4 regions of the Aquitalea sp. ASV11 genome follow, and region 3 is predicted to be linked to each of the others. Evidence: predicted binding sites of a transcription regulator. Region 3 holds the regulator's gene; each other region holds the start of a gene.
What was found. The regulator sigma-54, encoded in region 3, starts transcription at its own class of promoters, with help from an activator protein. The targets are predictions, from matches to a motif close to CTGGCACGCTTCATGCTT.
Positions count from the first base shown of each region.

Region 1: the regulator sigma-54 is predicted to act here: its motif matches at 1,988-2,005, upstream of glnL (nitrogen regulation protein NR(II)).
Region 2: the regulator sigma-54 is predicted to act here: its motif matches at 2,740-2,757, upstream of JHD62_RS16980 (circularly permuted type 2 ATP-grasp protein).
Region 4: the regulator sigma-54 is predicted to act here: its motif matches at 2,109-2,126, upstream of flgB (flagellar basal body rod protein FlgB).

Region 1 covers NZ_JAELUD010000079.1:8,545-13,220, forward strand. The annotation lists gene ntrC (nitrogen regulation protein NR(I)) at 1-868, opposite strand, end outside; gene glnL (nitrogen regulation protein NR(II)) at 895-1,950, opposite strand; gene JHD62_RS18520 (DUF4124 domain-containing protein) at 2,051-2,530, opposite strand; gene JHD62_RS18525 (BLUF domain-containing protein) at 2,798-3,220, shown strand; gene glnA (type I glutamate--ammonia ligase) at 3,333-4,676, opposite strand, start outside.
Region 2 covers NZ_JAELUD010000063.1:14,076-18,751, reverse strand. The annotation lists gene JHD62_RS17000 (hypothetical protein) at 1-824, shown strand, start outside; gene JHD62_RS16995 (ATP/GTP-binding protein) at 843-1,385, shown strand; gene JHD62_RS16990 (peptidase M23) at 1,385-2,020, shown strand; gene JHD62_RS16985 (roadblock/LC7 domain-containing protein) at 2,070-2,432, shown strand; gene JHD62_RS16980 (circularly permuted type 2 ATP-grasp protein) at 2,793-4,238, shown strand; gene JHD62_RS16975 (alpha-E domain-containing protein) at 4,232-4,676, shown strand, end outside.
Region 3 covers NZ_JAELUD010000019.1:23,109-27,784, reverse strand. The annotation lists gene rapZ (RNase adapter RapZ) at 1-608, opposite strand, end outside; gene hprK (HPr(Ser) kinase/phosphatase) at 589-1,545, opposite strand; gene ptsN (PTS IIA-like nitrogen regulatory protein PtsN) at 1,538-2,002, opposite strand; gene hpf (ribosome hibernation-promoting factor, HPF/YfiA family) at 2,124-2,450, opposite strand; gene JHD62_RS08530 (RNA polymerase factor sigma-54) at 2,522-3,946, opposite strand; gene lptB (LPS export ABC transporter ATP-binding protein) at 3,950-4,676, opposite strand, start outside.
Region 4 covers NZ_JAELUD010000005.1:40,584-45,259, reverse strand. The annotation lists gene flgE (flagellar hook protein FlgE) at 1-503, opposite strand, end outside; gene JHD62_RS03175 (flagellar hook assembly protein FlgD) at 544-1,239, opposite strand; gene flgC (flagellar basal body rod protein FlgC) at 1,255-1,665, opposite strand; gene flgB (flagellar basal body rod protein FlgB) at 1,668-2,078, opposite strand; gene JHD62_RS03160 (OsmC family protein) at 2,333-2,749, opposite strand; gene tsaD (tRNA (adenosine(37)-N6)-threonylcarbamoyltransferase complex transferase subunit TsaD) at 2,872-3,897, shown strand; gene JHD62_RS03150 (ATP-binding cassette domain-containing protein) at 3,940-4,676, shown strand, end outside.

The DNA of each region.
Region 1 (4,676 bases), on a different contig from region 3:
ACAGGCCGCGTTTGACCCGGTCTTCCAGGTTCTGGTGCGTGGCGGCTATTACCCGCACATTGGCCTTGATTGGTACATGGCCGCCCACGCGGTAAAAGTGTCCGTCCGACAGCACGCGCAGCAAGCGGGTTTGCAGCTCGGTGGGCATGTCGCCGATTTCATCCAGAAACAGCGTGCCACCTTCCGCCTCTTCAAAGCGGCCGCGACGGGTGGCCAGTGCGCCGGTAAATGCGCCTTTTTCATGGCCGAACAGTTCCGACTCCAGCAAATCCTTGGGAATGGCCGCGGTATTCAAGGCAATGAAAGGCTTGCTGGAACGCACTGAATGGCGGTGCAGGGCTTCGGCCACCCGCTCCTTGCCGGTACCGGACTCGCCGGTAATCAGCACGGTGACATGGGATTGCGACAAGCGGCCAATGGCGCGGAATACGTCCTGCATGGCAGGGGCCTGGCCTAGCAGCACCGGCATGGCTTCCACGCCGCCGGTGGCTTCGATCTGGCTATTGCTCTCGGCCAGTGCGCGCTCGATCAGTTGCACGGCCTGGTCGACATCAAAGGGCTTGGGCAGGTATTCGAACGCACCACCCTGGAATGCGGCCACTGCCGAGTCCAGGTCGGAGTGTGCGGTCATGATGATGACCGGCAGCTGCGGATGATCGGCCTTTACCCGGGAGAGAAAGTTCAAACCATCGGTGCCGGGCATGCGGATGTCGGAAATGATGACGCGCGGTGTATTGTCGTACAGGGCATTCAGCGCATCGTCGGCGCTGGAAAAGCTGTCAAAGCCGATGCCACTGCGGCCGAGTGCCTTTTCCAGGACCCAGCGGATGGCCTTGTCGTCATCAATGATCCACACCGGGTTATTCATAGCAGCCCTCGTTTCTGTAATTGGTTTCAGTCCGTGTTGCTGAAGGGCAGCATCACGGTAAAGCAGGTCTGGCCCGGGCGGGATTCAAATTCGATGCTGCCGCCGTGTTGGTGTACATAAGCCTGGGCCAGTGTCAGCCCCAGGCCGGTGCCTTCGGCGCGTCCGGTGACCAGGGGATAAAAAATGTGATCCCTGATTTCTTCCGGAATACCGGGACCGTTGTCGACAATCTGCAATTTTAATGCCAGCACGTGACGCTTCCGTGCCAAGGTGACCTGCCGTGCCACTCTGGTGCGCAAAATCACCTCGCCCTTGGCCTTCATGGCCTGCACCGCGTTCTTGACGATATTGAGCACCACCTGGATCAGCTGCTCCTTGTCCGCCACCATGTGAGGCAGGCTGGTGTCGTAGTCGCGGCGGATGACGAGGCCCTGTGGATACTCGGCCAGCGCAATGCTGCGTACCCGTTCCAGTACTTCGTGGATATTGATTTCGCTGCGCACATGGCGGCGATGCGGTGCCAGCAGGCGGTCTACCAGCGATTGCAGGCGCAGGGCTTCTTCCTGGATGACTTCGGTGTATTCCTTCAGCTCCGGCCGGTCTGACAGTTCGTGTTCCAGCAACTGGGCCGCACCGCGGATTCCCCCCAAGGGGTTCTTGATTTCATGCGCCAGGTTACGAATCAGCTCGCGATTAGCCTGTTGTTGCAGCAAAAGCCGCTCTTCGTTGGCAATTTTCAGTTGCTGATCCAGTGGCCGCAGCTCGACCAGCGCCAGCCGCCCTTCCGCGTCAATCGGGGTGACCGACAGGGCAATATGTAGCGGCTGCTCGCCATGTGGCGTGCGCAGTTCGAGGTCGTGCTCGATATAACTGGAGTTGTGTTGTAAGGCGGTGGCCAATGCCTGGCGCAGGGCGGGGCTGTCTTGCAGCAACTCGAACAGCGAGTGGCGCAGCAACTCTCGCCGGCCTATGGCCAGCAGGTTTTCACAGGCGGGATTGGCAAATTCGAGTTTGCCATCGGCATGCGTGATCAGGACCGGGGTGTCGAGTAAATCCAGGCCGGCAAAGCTGGGCGAGTTCATGGTGCTCCGAATCGGATGAGGCTGTGCATCTGGCTATTAGCAATAAGCACGCCAAGCCGGAGCACCGCAGATGCACGAAATCGGCCTTAATGATGCACCATTATTGTGCAGATGATGAAGATTGCCCCAGTTCGCGGCGTAATGCGTCCACATTCTTCTGGCGCTCGGTGACGGCGTCCTTCAGTTTTTGTACCCGGTCCAGGTATTTCTGGTAGTTGCGGGTTTCATCACCGTTGCGGGTGGCCGCGCCGTCGGTGTAAGCCTTTTGTGCATCAGCCAGGGCTTTTTGCTCATTGGCCAGTTCGTTTTCCAGAATCTTGCGGCGGCCTTCGTCGCGCTTGGTCTGGGTACCGTTGTCCACACTGGGGTAGCCATCCGGTGTGGAAGCAGATTTGCCGCTGGCGGCCGCCTTGCCCTTGCCGCTGCCGCCATAGGTGGACAGCGGTGCCAGGTGCATGGGCTTGGCGCCCTTGATCGGCACATTGGTGAAGGTGACATTGCCATTGGCGTCGATGTATTTGTACACCTCGGCATGGGCCAGGCCACAAGTCAGCAGCAGGCAGAAAGCAAGGGTTTTCATGGTGTCGGGCATCTGCGGTGAAAACGGGAGGATGTGACGCTATGATAAGCAAAAGGTGGTCTCGCGTCACATCTGCATGACAACAAGGCGGCGGCCAGCATGCCATACATCTGCGGAATGTGTCATCATGCGCCCGGGCATCACCTTGTGCCAATGGCATGGCGTGTGCCTGTATTTGATGTCCGGTCTCCATGTAGAAGGTAATGAGGAAATGTTTGCAGTCATCCGTTCAGCCCATCGTCCTGGCACTTTACAGAAAGCCGGCCCATGCTGATCCAGTTGCTTTATTCCAGCAAGGCCACCACAGCCCTGTCTCCTGCCGATTTGACGGCAATCCTGGACAAGTCGGTGGCCAATAATCAGGCCCGGCAGATCACTGGCCTGTTGCTGTACCGCGATGGTTGTTTCCTGCAGTTGCTGGAGGGGGAGGAGGCTGTGGTTGAGGCTGCGTTCAGCAAAATCAGCCAGGATCCGCGCCATCATCAGGTGGAGTCCCTGTTTTGCAGCGAATGCAAACAGCGTGAGTTTGGCCAGTGGTATATGGGTTTCCATGTGCCGCAGCCCGAAGCACTGGCGCGCTTCCCCCAGTTTGCCCCGGTGTTCGATCCGGCATTTGAGGTCAGCCAACTGGTTGTTGCGCCACAGGATGGCCTGGCCATGCTCAAGGCTTTTGCCGAGTTGCCGGGCTGAGTGTATCCGGTGGTAGCGCGGCGGTAGCAGGCAGGCATGAAAAAACCCGCACAAGCAGTGCTTGCGCGGGTTTTCTGTATCCGGCAAGGCACCCGGAGGTGCCATCGCCCGATTACAGGGAGTAGTACATTGCAAATTCTACCGGGTGGGTAGTCATGCGGGTCAGGTTCACTTCCTGCATCTTCAGTTCGATGTAGGCGTCGATCCATTCGTTGGAGAACACACCGCCACGGGTCAGGAAGTCGCGGTCTGCGTCCAGGGCAGCCAGGGCTTCGTCCAGGCTTGCGCACACGGTCGGGATCAGCTTGTCTTCTTCCGGCGGCAGGTCGTACAGGTTCTTGTCAGCAGCATCGCCCGGGTGGATCTTGTTCTGGATACCATCCAGACCGGCCATCAGCAGCGCGGAGAAGCACAGGTACGGGTTAGCCAGCGGATCCGGGAAGCGCGCTTCGATACGGCGAGCCTTCGGGTTTGCCACGTGCGGGATACGGATGGAAGCGGAACGGTTCTTGGCGGAGTAAGCCAGTTTTACCGGAGCTTCGTAGTGCGGAACCAGACGCTTGTAGGAGTTGGTACCCGGGTTGGTGATGGCATTCAGTGCCTTGGCGTGCTTGATGATACCGCCGATGTAGTACAGGGCGGTGTCGGACAGGCCGGCGTAGCCGTCGCCAGCAAACAGGTTCTTGCCGTCTTTCCAGATGGACTGGTGAACGTGCATGCCGGAACCGTTGTCACCAACGATGGGCTTGGGCATGAAGGTAGCGGTCTTGCCGTAGCTGTGTGCCACGTTCTGAACCACGTATTTCAGGATCTGGGTCCAGTCGGCACGCTGGGTCAGGGTGCTGAACTTGGTACCGATTTCCATCTGGCCGGCAGTGGCCACTTCGTGGTGGTGCACTTCAACCGGTACGCCCAGCTCTTCCAGCAGCAGAACCATGGCGGAGCGCAGGTCTTGTGCGGAGTCAACCGGCGGTACCGGGAAGTAGCCACCCTTCACGCCCGGACGGTGACCGGTGTTGCCACCTTCGAATTCTTCAGCGGAGGCCCAGGCAGCTTCTTCGGACTTGATCTTCACGAAGCAACCGGACATGTCGGTGCCCCAGGTGATGCTGTCGAATACGAAGAATTCCGGTTCCGGACCGAAGTAGGCGGTGTCGCCCAGGCCGGATGCCTTCAGGTAAGCTTCAGCGCGCTTGGCGATGGAGCGCGGGTCGCGGTCGTAGCCCTTTCCGTCGGCCGGGTCAATCACGTCACAAGACATGAATACGGTCGGTTCGTCAAAGAAGGGGTCAATCTTGGCGGTAGCCGGGTCAGCCATCAGCAGCATGTCGGAGGCTTGAATGCCTTTCCAGCCGGCAATGGAGGAGCCATCAAAAGCGTGGCCGCGCTCGAACCACTCGTCAGCATCTTCCAGCAGCACGTGTGCCGGAATGGTAACGTGTTGTTCTTTACCACG
Region 2 (4,676 bases), on a different contig from region 3:
CCGAGGCGGAGACCGCATCCGCAGAGGACAATACCGCGCTGGCGCATGAGCATGATGATGTAGTGCGCAGCATGCTGCCGCCGGCCAGCGCGCATCACACCAGCGCCACGCAGCCCGCAGCCCAGGCCGAGCCGCATATCATCAGTTATGCCCGCTTCGACCCGCATGCCGGCTTGTTCGGCCTGGTGGCACGCCTGTTGCGCCAGCGCAGCAATGCGGTGGTACGCGTGCGTGAGGTGCCGGTGCTGATTGTGCAGGCGGCGCAAGACAAGGCCTGGCTGCTGCAGCCGCTGGACAGCCTGCAAGCGTTGTGCGCCCACACCAGCCAGGAAGTGGACCACCAAGCCTGGAACGACAGCACCGTCCCAACCAGGGCCGAGGAAATCCGCCCGCAAACCCTGGCCTGGCAGCTCGCCATCTGGACCTGTCAGGGGCGGCTGATGCGTGGCATTTCCGCCGATACCCCCATCCGCCTGCGCTACTGGCCCAATCTGACGCGGCTGGCCCCCATTCCGGAAGCCATGCGCATCACCGCCTTTCTGACGCGTACCCCGGTGAACCTCAAGCTGATCACCCGCTTGCTGAAAGTACCGCCGGAGCATCTGTTCAACTATCTGGCAGCCGCCTATGGCATAGGCATCCTGGATCTGCCGAATCGCAACACCACCTTGCAGGTGATGAGCACCGAACCGGTGCGCCCATCGCCACGCAAGGAAGCCGCTGCCGCCGTATCTCCGGCGGATACGGCCCCGGCCAGCATCCAGACCGCGCCAGGCAGTGGCAACCTGCTGTCACGCCTGCTGAAAAAAGTCATTGGCCTGTAACCAGGAAACCCCTTATCCATGCGAGCTTACGATAACAAAATCATCTTTGCCGGCCCGGTAGGCGCTGGCAAAACCACCGCTATTGCTGCCATCAGCGATATTGCGCCGGTCACCACCGATGCCCGTGCATCCGACATGACACTCAACCGCAAGGACACCACCACCGTGGCACTGGACTACGGGGTGCTGATGCTGGACGAGGCCACCAAGGTGCATCTGTATGGCACGCCGGGTCAGGAACGCTTTGACTTCATGTGGGACATCCTCAGCCATGGCGGTATCGGGCTGATCCTGCTGCTGGACAATACCCGCGCCAATCCGGTGAAAGACCTGCAGTTTTTCCTGAACGCCTTCCGCGACATGCTCAAGGTGGCACCGTTGGTGATTGGCGTCACCAAGACCGATGTGCGCGCCACCCCAAGCATCGAAACCTATGCCGCGCTGCTGGAAAAATTCGATATGCGCCCGCCCATTTTCGAAATTGACGCCCGCTCCCGGGAGGACGTCAAAAAGCTGGTGCTGGCCTTGCTGTTCTCCATCGACCCCGGGCTGGAAAGCTGATGATGTCAGACCACCTCTCGCTCAAGGATGCGCTGTATCCGATCACCAGTCCGGCCGGGGCCTACTATGCGGTATCCAGCCCGGACCAGGATGCCGCGCGCGTGCTGCTCACCCATATCCTGCGCCTGGGCCATGCGGTTCCGCTCACCACCGAATTGCTGGCCGAATGGCATGACAACAATCTGGAACGCGGGCTGGAAACCCTGTATCGCCTGCAAAGAATGGATTTTGTCCACGGCACCACCGAGCCGCGCCCCACGCTGGCGGTGAACCTGGAAAGCCAGCTGCCCACCCTGCTGGCGGCGCTGTCCGATACCGGCCGGGCGCTGCTGGCCGACGACAATGGCCTGTACTACGCCACGGCGGGTTTTCACCACGAGTCGGCCGAGGAAATAGCCGCACTGGCCGGCGACATCATGTCGCTCAACCGCCGTCATGGTTTGCTGCTGAAAAACAATCTCAACATCCACAGCCTGGCCTGGGCCGTCAGCAACCCGGCCGGTCATAGCGAACTGGGCTTTTTCCCCTTGCATGTGGGCCAGCAGTCATTCGTGCTGGTCATCGGCGGTACGCCGCAATTGCAAGACGAACACTTCGTGACGCTGATCGAGTTGCTCAGCCGTCGTTACGCCTGAACAAGCACCCGCCCCGACACGGGCCACCGAATACCCCCTGGAGAAAACCATGCGTGAACAAATGCTCAAATCCATCCTGAGTGACCTCAACGGTGCCTCAGCCGATATCGAAGCCTCGGCCATCATCTCGTCCGACGGCCTGACCATGGCCGCCCTGTTGCCACAGGATGTGGATGAAGACCGGGTGGGCGCCATGGCAGCGGCCATGCTGTCCCTGGGTGAGCGCACCGCCAAGGAACTGGCACGCGGCGAACTGGAACAAGTGATGGTAAAGGGTGACAACGGCTACATCCTGATGAGTTACGCCGGCAAGGATGCCGTACTCACCGTGATTGCCCGGCGTGAAGCCAAGCTGGGCCTGATTTTCCTCGATGCCAAACGCGCCGCGCGCAATATCGCCGAAATCCTCTGATCCCCCAGACAGCCGGTGGCAGGTGGCCTTCACGCCCGCCTGCCCCGGCATTGCCTGTCCGGCCGGTGCTGCCTCTGCACCATTCTCAACCATAGCCTGCACCACTGCTTGCACCCGTGTGTCATTAAGGTGCAGCACTGCCATCTTTTTGTATTTTTTACAGCAGCATTAATCAATCAATTTTCAATTCCACGCTGAAAAACTGCGGCCAGCGCCATATCCTCCCACCTGCCCGCCCAGCGGTTTAACCACACCACGCCCTGTCCTTACCTGAGTCACGGTCAAAATGACGGTTGCCCGGCATTTCTGGGCACGCTTATTGCCTTACTCCCTTTACAAGCCAACAAGGGGGAATGCGCGATGCACCGGATTACACCGCTAGACCACACCCACTACGACGAAATGCTGATGCCCGGGCAAGACACCCGCCCGTCCTACCAGCGTTTTGCCAACTGGCTGAACCAGGCGCCTCTGGCCTGGCTGCGCGACAAGCAAAGCGAGGCCGACACCCTGTTTCGCCGCGTGGGCATCACCTTTGCCGTATACGGCGACGAAAGCGGCTCGGAACGGCTGATTCCGTTTGACACCATTCCACGCATCATCTCTGCCAGCGAATGGAAAACCCTGGAAGCAGGCTGCATCCAGCGGGTAACGGCGCTCAACCGCTTCTTGCACGACATCTATCACGACCAGGACATCCTCAAGGCCGGCATCATCCCGCACGAGCAAATCCTTACCAATGCGGGCTACCAGCTGGCCATGCAGGGCATAGACCTGCCACGCCAGGTATACGCCCACATTGCCGGGGTGGACATCATCCGCCACAACGACGGTGGTTTTTATGTGCTGGAGGACAATCTGCGCACACCATCCGGCGTGAGCTACATGCTGGAAAACCGCAAGATGATGATGCGGCTGTTCCCCGAGCTGTTTGCCAACCACGACATCACCCCGGTGGAGCACTACCCCAACATGTTGCTGGACACCTTGCGTTCGGTATCGCCGGCCGAGGTGGATAACCCCACGGTGGTAGTGCTCACCCCCGGCCAGTACAACAGCGCCTATTTCGAACACGCCTTCCTGGCCAGCCAGATGGGGGTGGAGCTGGTGGAGGGGCAGGACCTGTTCGTCAAGAACGGTTATGTCTACATGCGCACCACCTCCGGCCCGCAGCGGGTGGACGTGATTTACCGCCGGCTGGACGATGCCTATCTGGACCCGCTGGCTTTCAACGCAGGCTCCATGCTGGGCGTGCCGGGCCTGATGTCGGTGTACCGCGAAGGACGCGTCAGCGTATGCAATGCGGTGGGCACCGGCGTGGCGGACGACAAGTCCATCTACCCTTATGTACCGGACATGATCCGCTTCTATCTGGGCGAGGAACCCATTTTGCACAATGTGCCCACCTGGCAATTGCGCAAGCCGGACGACCTGGCCTACGTGCTGGATCACCTGTCCGAGCTGGTGGTAAAGGAAGTCCATGGCGCCGGTGGCTATGGCATGCTGGTGGGCCCGGCCTCCACCCAGGCGGAAATCGAATCCTACCGCCTGCGCATTCTGGAAGACCCGGCCAACTTCATTGCCCAGCCTACGCTGTCCTTGTCCACCTGCCCTACTTTTGTCGAATCCGGCATTGCGCCGCGCCATATCGACCTGCGCCCCTTTGTGTTGTCGGGCAAGAAAGTGCAGCTGGTGGCCGGCGGCCTCACCCGCGTGGCACTGCGCGAGGGCTCGCTGGTGGTCAACTCGTCGCAAGGCGGCGGTACCAAAGATACCTGGATCCTGAAGGAGGACATCACATGCTGAGCCGAATGGCAGGGTGCCTGTACTGGATGGCACGCAATATGGAACGCGCCGAAAACACCGCGCGCTTGCTGGATGTCAGCTTGCAGATGTCGCTGTTGCATGCGTCCTCGCAAGACGACTTGCTGGTACCGCTGGATGTCACCGGCAGCACGGCGGATTTTCTGCAGCGTCACCACACCCCAACCCCGCAAGCCGTGCTGCACTACCTGGCACTGGATGGCGAGAACCCGGGCAGCATTTACAACTGCATGCGTAATGCGCGGGAAAACGCCCATGTGGTGCGGGTGAAAATCACCACCGAGATGTGGGAGCAGGTGAACGGCACCTGGCTGGAAATGCGCGAATGGCAAAGCCGTGGGCTGGATACCCGTAGCGCTTCCAGCTTTCTGGAATGGGTGCGCGAACGCTCGCACCTGTTCCGTGGCGCGGGTTACGGCA
Region 3 (4,676 bases):
GGTTGGTCGCGGCCGGTAAACGGACGCAAGGCCAGGTCGTAATAGGGATTGGGCAGGCAGCGGACGTCAAACACGAAGTCGGCGTTCAGCGGAACGCCATGCTTGAAGCCGAAGGATTCGAAAATGATGGTGAGCCGACTGCTGTCTGCTTCCACCAACTGCTTGATGGCCGTTTTCAATGCATTGGCTGATAATTCGCTGGTGTCGATGCGAATACCCATTTCCTGCACGCTGGCCAGTAGTTCCTGCTCCAGCTGGATGCATTCCTCCACCGTGGAGCCGCTACCCGACAGTGGATGCCGGCGGCGGGTTTCGGAAAAACGCTTGACCAGGGTTTCCGGCTTGGCCTCGAGAAACAGCAAGCGTACATCCACGGCTTGCTGACGCAGTTTGTCCACCTCGGCAGGCAGTGCGCCCAGCGAAGGGCTGGAGCGGGTGTCCACGCTGATGGCAATCTGCTGGTAGCCATAATCGGCATAAAGCGACATGGCTTCGTGCAGCATGGTGGCTGGCAGGTTGTCCACACAGTAAAAGCCAGAGTCCTCCAGTGCGCGCAGGGCGATGGATTTACCGGAACCGGACAGGCCGCTAATCAATATCAGGCGCATTTTCCTGATCTCTGAGGAAGTTGGTATGGCGTTCGATGAACTCACGGGTACTGTCGATACCACGCAGTTGCAGGATGTAGTTGCGCACAGCCGCTTCAACCAGCACCGCAAGGTTGCGACCTGCCGCAACCGGCAGCACCACCTTGCGCACCGTCACGCCAATGATGTCCTGGGTTTCCGACTGGATGTTCAACCGGTCCAGGGCCTGCATCGCCTGGTCGTTGGCCTTGACCAGGTGAATAATCAGTTTTAGCACCTTTTTCGGACGCACAGCGGTTTCGCCAAAAATGGTACGGATATTCAGGATGCCCAGGCCGCGCACTTCCAGAAAGTCGCGCAGCAGCGGCGGGCAACGGCCTTCCAGGGTTTCCGGGCCGATGCGGTACAGTTCCACCGCATCATCGGCCACCATGCCGTGACCACGGGAAATCAGTTCCAGTGCCAGTTCGCTCTTGCCCATGGCCGAATCGCCCATGATCAGCACGCCGATTTCCAGCACATCCAGAAACACGCCATGCAACACGGTGGAAACTGCCAGTGCGCGCGCCAGATAGATGCGCAGCACATCCATCAGGTAGGGGCTTTCCAGCGGTGTGCTCATCAGCGGCACATTGTGGGTGTGGCAGTAGTCGCGCAGCAGTTTGGGCACTGGCTGGCCATTGGCCACCATCACCACAGACATGGTTTTGTGGAACAGTTGGTCCAGCGCGGTCTTGGCGGCGGATTGTTCCAGCCGGTTGAGGTAGTCCACCTCGGCCAGACCCAGCACTTGCACCCGGTTGGGGTGAATGAAATTCAGGTGGCCGACCAGGGCCAGGGTAGGGCGTTGTTCGTCATTGCCGATGGGGCTGTCCGCGCCGCCGGTGCCTGCTACCCAGGTCAGGTTGAGCTTTTGCTGGTTGTCCTGATACAACCGGCGCACGGTAATGCTAGGCATGGTTGGTATTCCATCCGGTGAGCAGCTGGTACAGATCGGCACGCGAGCTTGCGCTGAGCAGTTGTTCACGCAGCTGTTTGCTGGAGAACAGCTGTGCCAGCTCCGAGAGCACCTGCAAGTGCAGGTCGGTTGCCTGTTCCGGCACCAGCAGGACAAACAGGCTTTGCACCGGCTTGCCATCCGGCGCATCGAAAGGAATCGGGTTCTTCAGGCGAATGAACACGCCTGCCGCTTCCTTGAGCCCTCTGGCACGGCCATGCGGAATGGCCACCCCTTGGCCAAGGCCGGTGGAGCCCAGTTTTTCCCGGGCAAACAAGCAGTCGAAAATTTCACTGCGGGCGATGCCGTGGGTGTTTTCGATAAGGAGGCCCACCTGCTCGAAGACGCGCTTCTTGCTGGCGACATCCAGGTCCGGGAGGATGTGATCCTGTGTCAGGATTTTGCCAATCAGGCTCATAGGAATGGTTGCACGCGGCTACAGAAACTGGCCAATTCTACGTTGCCTTCATCAAAATGAAAAAGGCTCCGAGCAAATAAAAACGGGAACCCGCCGGGTTCCCGCATCGAATACATAATGCTTACAAGCTGGCTTCCGGTTGAACCTGCGGGCTTGCTGCACGGTGTTCGCTTTGTTTTTCCTTGTGCTTGAGTACCTGGCGATCGAGCTTGTCCATCAGCGCGTCGATGGCAGCGTACATGTCGGAGTCGGTGGCCTCTACGTGGATATCCTTGCCGGAAAGGTGAACATTCACTTCCGCCTTCTGTACCAGCTTGTCTACCGACAGGGTGACAGCAACGTCAATCACGTGATCGACATGGCGGGTGATGCGTTCCAGCTTGGTTTCCACGTATTCGCGGATGGCCGGGGTTACTTCGAGGTGGAGACCGGTTACTTTGAGGTTCATACCCTAACTCCTTCTTGTGTTGACTACCCGGTCGGGTCGGCCGGGCGGGCGGATATTCTTCAAGGCGTGAATCACAATGCCTTGCGCAGATTGACCGGCGGTATCTGCATAGCTTCACGATACTTCGCAACGGTGCGTCTTGCAACCTGAATCCCTTGCTTGCCCAGTTCGTCGGCAATGGCGCTGTCCGAAAGTGGCTTGGCCGGGTTTTCACCGTCTATCATGCGGCGGATATGCGCCTTGATGGCCGTTGCCGAGCATTCGCCGCCGCTGTCGGTTTCCAGTGCACTGCCAAAGAAATACTTCAGCTCGAACAGACCACGAGGGCAAAGCAGGTATTTCTGCGTAGTGACGCGTGAGACGGTCGATTCATGCAGGCCTAGTTCGTCTGCGATGTCCCGCAGGATAAGCGGCCGCATGGCGACTTCACCGTGTTCAAAGAACGCTTGCTGTCTTTCGACTATAGCTTCTGACACTTTCAGAATGGTGTCAAATCGTTGCTGGATGTTCTTGACCAGCCATTTGGCTTCTTGCAGCCGGCCAGTCAGTTCGCCTGCGCCTGCCCGGTTTTCCGACAGCATCTGGGCGTATAGCTGGTTGACACGCAAGCGCGGTACCGCGCCGTTATTGAGTTCGGCCACCCAGTGACCACGCCGTTTGCGCACGGTGACATCCGGAATGACATAGTGCACGTCTTCACCGCCAAAGCTGGATGCAGGGTGGGGTGTCAGCCGGGCGATCAGCTGCTGTGCCTGGCGGATGGCTTCGTCATCCACGCCCAGAATGCGCTTCAGGCGGGTGTAATCGCGATTGCCCAGCAGCGTCAGGTGCTCGGCCACAATCTGGCGGGCCAGTGCATGGCCGGGCTCATTGGCGGGCAAACGGGCCAATTGCAGGCCAAGCGACTCTGCCAGGTTGCGCGCGGCAATGCCGGGGGGGTCGAATTGCTGTAACAGGCGCAATCCGACCATCAGTTCATCGGTTTCCAGTTCCAGTTCCAGCGGCAGGTTGCTGGCCAGTTCTTCCAGATCGGTAGTCAGGAAACCGTTGTCGTCCAGTTCTTCAATCAGCAGCTGGACGATGGCCTGGTCGCGGGTGGGCAGGGTCAGTTCACCCAGCTGCGCCAACAGGTGTTCGCGCAGGCTGACCGGGCAGGGGACGTTGAGCATGGGGTCGAATTCATCGTCCCCGTCGTTGCGTCGGCTGCCACTGCCCCAGTCGGTGAGTTCGCCATTGCTGGCGTCCTGGCTGTTGTCACCATCGCTGCTGTCCGACGCCGTGCTGGTGGATTCTTCCTGGGCAGCCGGCGTTTCTGCCTGGCTGCTGTCATGCGAGGGCGGCTCATCGCCGCGTTCCAGCATGGGGTTGTCCAGCAAGAAGCGTTCGACTTCTGCCTGCAGGTCAAGCGTGGACAGCTGCAACAGCTTGATGGACTGTTGCAGTTGCGGCGTGAGGGTGAGTTGCTGGGAGACCCGTAGCTGTAGTGACTGTTTCATGGCTTACAGGTGGAAGTGCTCGCCCAGGTAGACCTGGCGCACTTTCTCGTTGTTGACCAGTTCTTCCGGCTCGCCGGAAGCCAGTACCGAACCATCACTGATGATGTAGGCGCGATCGCAGATGCGCAGGGTTTCACGCACATTGTGGTCGGTAATCAATACGCCAATGCCACGCTGTTGCAGGAAGGTGATGATTTTCTGGATGTCGATGACGGCAATCGGGTCTACCCCGGCAAACGGTTCGTCCAGCAGGATGAAGCGTGGGCGGGTGGCCAGCACGCGGGCAATTTCCACTCGGCGGCGCTCGCCACCGGACAGTGCCAGCGCATTGCTTTCGCGCAGGTGGGCGATATTGAGGTCGTCAAGCAACAGGCTGAGTTCCTGCTCCAGCTTGTCGCCCTTGTAACCGGCAATTTCCAGCACCGCCGTGATGTTTTCTTCCACCGTCATCTTGCGGAAAATGGAAGCTTCCTGCGGCAAATAGCCCAGTCCAAGGCGGGCGCGCTGATGAATGGGCAGGTGGGTGATACTGTTGCCATCCAGCGTGATTTCGCCTTCATCGGCACCGATCAGCCCGACAATCATGTAAAAGCTGGTGGTCTTGCCGGCACCGTTGGGGCCAAGCAGGCCGACCACTTCCCCGCTCTGGATCTGCAGGGCGACGTCCTTCACCACCGTACGTTTTTTGAAGCGTTTTTTCAGGCGCTCCACTTTCAGGATGCTGGGGCCG
Region 4 (4,676 bases), on a different contig from region 3:
CGCGAATCCACATTGACCCCCATGGTGACCTTGGTGGTGGCTGCCGGGGAAATCAGGTTGGTTTGCAGTTTCAGGTCGGTCACCGGCCCCTGGGTTACCACGCCATTATTGGCCATCCAGCCTTGCAGGCGGTCGTTGCCATTGACGATGTAGCCATCCTTGTCCACCTGGAACTGGCCGTTACGGGTGTAAGCCAGCGAGCCGGTGGACGAGGTAGGGTTCTGCCGTACGATGAAAAAGCCATTATTGTTGATGGCCAGATCAAGGCTACGTCCGGTAGGCGTAATGTTGCCGGCACTGAAGGACTGGGTTACCGCACTTACCTGCGAGCCGATACCGGCACTGGTACTGGCCACGCCGTAAAAGCTGGTGGAGAACAGATCGCTGAACTCGGTACGCGAGCTCTTGAAACCCACCGTGCTGGCATTGGACACGTTATTGCCAATGGTATCCAGCTGCGAGGACGCCGAATTCAGACCACTCAGACCTTGTTGAAAACCCATGGTACTACTCCCCGAAACCTGATTACGCTAATGAACGGACTTAAGACAGCTGGGCGACGTTGGCAAGGCCAACGCTGGTGCCATCCTTCATGATCAACTGTGGCGAACCGCTGGCCCAGCTCACTGCAGTCACCGCCTGATTGGCATAAGGCGTGGCAGTGACGGCGGTGCTGCTGGCGCTGGTAGCCTGGGCAGAGAAGGTGTATTTGCCGGTAGGCAGCTGGTTGCCATTGGCATCCTTGCCATCCCAATTGAAGGAATTCAGGCCAGTGCTGGGGCTCTTCACCGTGAGGGTATCCACCACCGTGCCATTGGCATCCTTGATGCTGACGGTGTAATCGGTTGCCGCACCACTCAGATTGACTGCCCCTTGTACCGAACTACCGCTGGTAAGGTTGAGCGCACTGCCCGGCACCAGCGCCTGCTTGCCAATCATGGTGGCTGCCATCAGCGACTGGTTGGCGGCCTGCGACTGCACCAGGCTTTGCATGGCGGTGTTGAGGGTCTGCATGCCGGACACCTGGCTGATCTGCGCCATCTGGCTGGTGATCTGACTGTTGTCCATCGGATTCATCGGATCCTGCGCTTGCAACTGGGTGACCAGCAATTTCAAGAAGCGGTCCTGAATACCCTGGGCACTGGTATCGGTATTGGAATTGGTCGAGCTGGTTCCGCTGCTGGAATTACCGTTCAGCACTGCATACGGATTGGACGAGGAATTAACCGAGCTGGTCATGGCATGGGCCTTTCATCACTGACCCAGCTGCAGGGTTTTCTGCAGCAAGGTCTTGGCGGTATTCATCATTTCCACATTGGTCTGATAAGAACGCGAGGCGGAAATCATGTCGGACATTTCCTCGACCGGATTGACATTGGGCATGTTCACATAGCCTTTTTCGTCCGCCAGAGGATTACTGGGGTCATACTTCAGACGCGGCGGCGTCTGGTCTTCCACAATCGAAGTCACCCGCACCCCCGCCACTTGCGGCTGGGAGGCACTGACCGGCAAGGCCGTAAACACCACATGACGGCCCTTGTAAGGCTGACCAGTGGAGCTGGTGGCACTTTCCGCATTGGCGATATTGCTGGCCACCACGTTAAGCCGCATCGACTGGGCGGTCAGCGCGGAACCGGAAATGGCAAAAATATTGGCAAGAGACATGTTTACTGGCCTCCACCGGTAATGGCGCTGTTCAGCGTGGAAATGCGCTTGCTCAGGAAGGTCAGCGTGGACTGGTACTGCAGCGCGTTATCGGCAAATGCGGCACGCTCCACGTCCATGTCCACGGTGTTACCGTCCAGGCTTTGCTGTACCGCATTGCGATACTGCACGGCAGGCTTGCCGGCGGCACCTGCGGCATCGCCCGGCAAGTGACGCGCATCGGTCACGTTCATGGCCAGCTTGTTCTGGCTGCCCTGTGCTGATTGCAAGGCCTGCTTGAAATCAAAATCCACTGCCTTGTAATTGGGGGTGTCGGCGTTGGCAATATTGCTGGCAATGACTTCCTGGCGGTATGCGCGCAGATTGAGCGCCCGCTGCTGAAAATCGAATTCCTTGCCAATCTTGTCCAACATGACCATGCCTCCCTGAATGTGCACTCTCATTAGCAGGAATCATGCCAACCCAATAGCAAACCGTAGATGCCTGATTTTATTGACTGGAGGCCGATCTCGCCGTCCCATGGGAACAGTACGGGTCCGGCAAGGCGGCAAGTTTTGCCGCTGTGCCACCTCGGCTGCCGCCTGCGGCAAAAATAAAACCGCCACTACCTGATGGCAGCGGCGGCCTTGTTTTACTGAACCGGACACCGGAGTGCCGGAAGCAGGCATCAGCCCTCTCGGACCTCGAAGTCGTGGGTGATGTCAGCAGTCTTGCCGAGCATGATGGAGGCCGAGCAGTATTTTTCTGCCGACAGCTTGATGGCACGCTCCACCACTTCCGGTTTTAATTCACGCCCGGTCACCACAAAGTGGAAATGAATCCTGGTGAACACCTTGGGTTCGCTATCCGCGCGTTCGGCTTCCATTTCCACCCAGCAGTCGGTCACTTGCTGGCGGGATTTTTTCAGGATGGAAATCACGTCATAGCTGGTACAGCCAGCCGTACCCAGCAGCAGCAGCTCCATCGGCCGCGGGCCCAGATTACGGCCACCACCTTCCGGCGCTCCGTCCATCACCACCGCATGGCCGCTGCCGCTTTCGCCCATGAAACACACGCCATCCACCCATTTCAGCCTTGCTTTCACTGCCAGTCCCTTCCTGTTTTGTTGCGCGCAGGTGCGCCTGATTGGCACAGACTATCATTCCGGATTTGGGCAGACAAAGATTAGCCGGTAAAATGGAAAGATTGCCCTGTTATAAAGCCATCATGCTGGTACTTGGAATCGAATCATCGTGCGACGAAACCGGCGTTGCACTGTACGACCTCACGGCGGGCCTGGTTGCCCACCAATTGCATACACAAATGGCAATGCACGCCGAATACGGTGGCGTGGTGCCAGAACTTGCCAGCCGCGACCATATCCGCCGCGTCATCCCGCTGACCGAAGCCTGCCTGGCCGATGCCGGCAAAACCCTGGCCGATGTCGATGCCATTGCCTACACCCAGGGCCCCGGTCTTGGTGGTGCGCTGATGGTGGGAGCCAGCGTGGCCAATGCGCTGGCCTTCGGCCTGAACATTCCGGTGATCGGCGTCCATCATCTGGAAGGCCATTTGCTGTCGCCGCTGCTGGCCGACCCGCGTCCGGACTTTCCCTTCATTGCCTTGCTGGTTTCCGGCGGCCACACCCAGCTGATGGCGGTGCATGGCATCGGCCAGTATGAAGTACTGGGCGAAACACTGGACGATGCCGCAGGCGAAGCCTTCGACAAAACCGCCAAGCTGCTGGGCCTGCCCTACCCCGGCGGCCCGCTGCTGTCACGCCTGGCCGAGGAAGGCGACCCGAACCGTTTCAATCTGCCGCGCCCCATGCTGCACAGCGACAACCTGGACATGAGCTTCTCCGGCCTGAAAACTGCCGTGCTGACCCTCAGCAAGCAGGTTGAAGCCGAGCACGGCCAGATTGACGAGCAAACCCGCAAGGATATTTGCCGCGCCTTCCAGGAAGCCATTGTCGAAGTGCTGGTCAGCAAATCGCTCAAGGCGCTGAAACAGAGCGGCATGAAAAAGCTGGTGGTAGCCGGCGGCGTCGGTGCCAACAAGCAGTTGCGTGCCACGCTGGATCAGGCCGCCAGCCGCCGCAAGCTGGAGGTGTACTACCCGCCACTGGCGCTGTGCACCGACAACGGCGCGATGATTGCCTTTGCCGGCGCCATGCGCCTGCGCCATGCCATCCCGCCGGGCAGCTACTCCATCAAACCACGCTGGGACCTGTCCACGCTTCCCGCTGCTTAATATCCCGTCGGCACAGCACGCTGTGCCGCACAGAAACCAGACATGATCCAATTGAAAAACCTCAGCCTGCGTCGCGGGCTGAAAGACTTGCTGATCGACGCCAGCCTCACCCTAAACCCCGGTTACAAGACCGGCCTGGTGGGGGCCAACGGTGTGGGCAAGTCCAGCCTGTTTGCCTTGCTCAAGGGCGAATTGCATGCCGATGCCGGTGATGCCGACATTCCCAAGCAATGGGTGATGGCGCATGTGGCGCAGGAAACCCCGGCGCTGGACACCGCCGCCATCGACTATGTACTGGATGGCGATCAGGAATTGCGCCAGCTGGAAGCCGAACTGGCCGCGGCCGAAGCGCGTGATGATGGCAGCGCCATTGGTCATCTGCATGGCGAACTGGCACGTATTGAAGCCTATTCCGCCCCGGCCCGTGCCGCCAAGCTGTTGACCGGCCTGGGCTTTGCCGTGGAAGCACACCGTAACCCGGTGAAGAGTTTCTCCGGCGGCTGGCGCATGCGGCTGAACCTGGCCCAGGCGCTGATGTGCCGCTCCGACCTGCTGCTGCTGGACGAACCCACCAACCACCTGGATCTGGAAACCGTGCTGTGGCTGGAAGACTGGCTGCAAAGTTATCCGGGCACCTTGCTGATCATCTCGCACGACCGCGACTTCCTGGACAGCATTTGCAGCCATATTGCCGAAGTGGCCAACCAGACCCTGACGCTCTACACCGGCAATTACAGCCAGTTTGAAACCATGCGGGCGGAAAAGCTGGCACGCCAGCA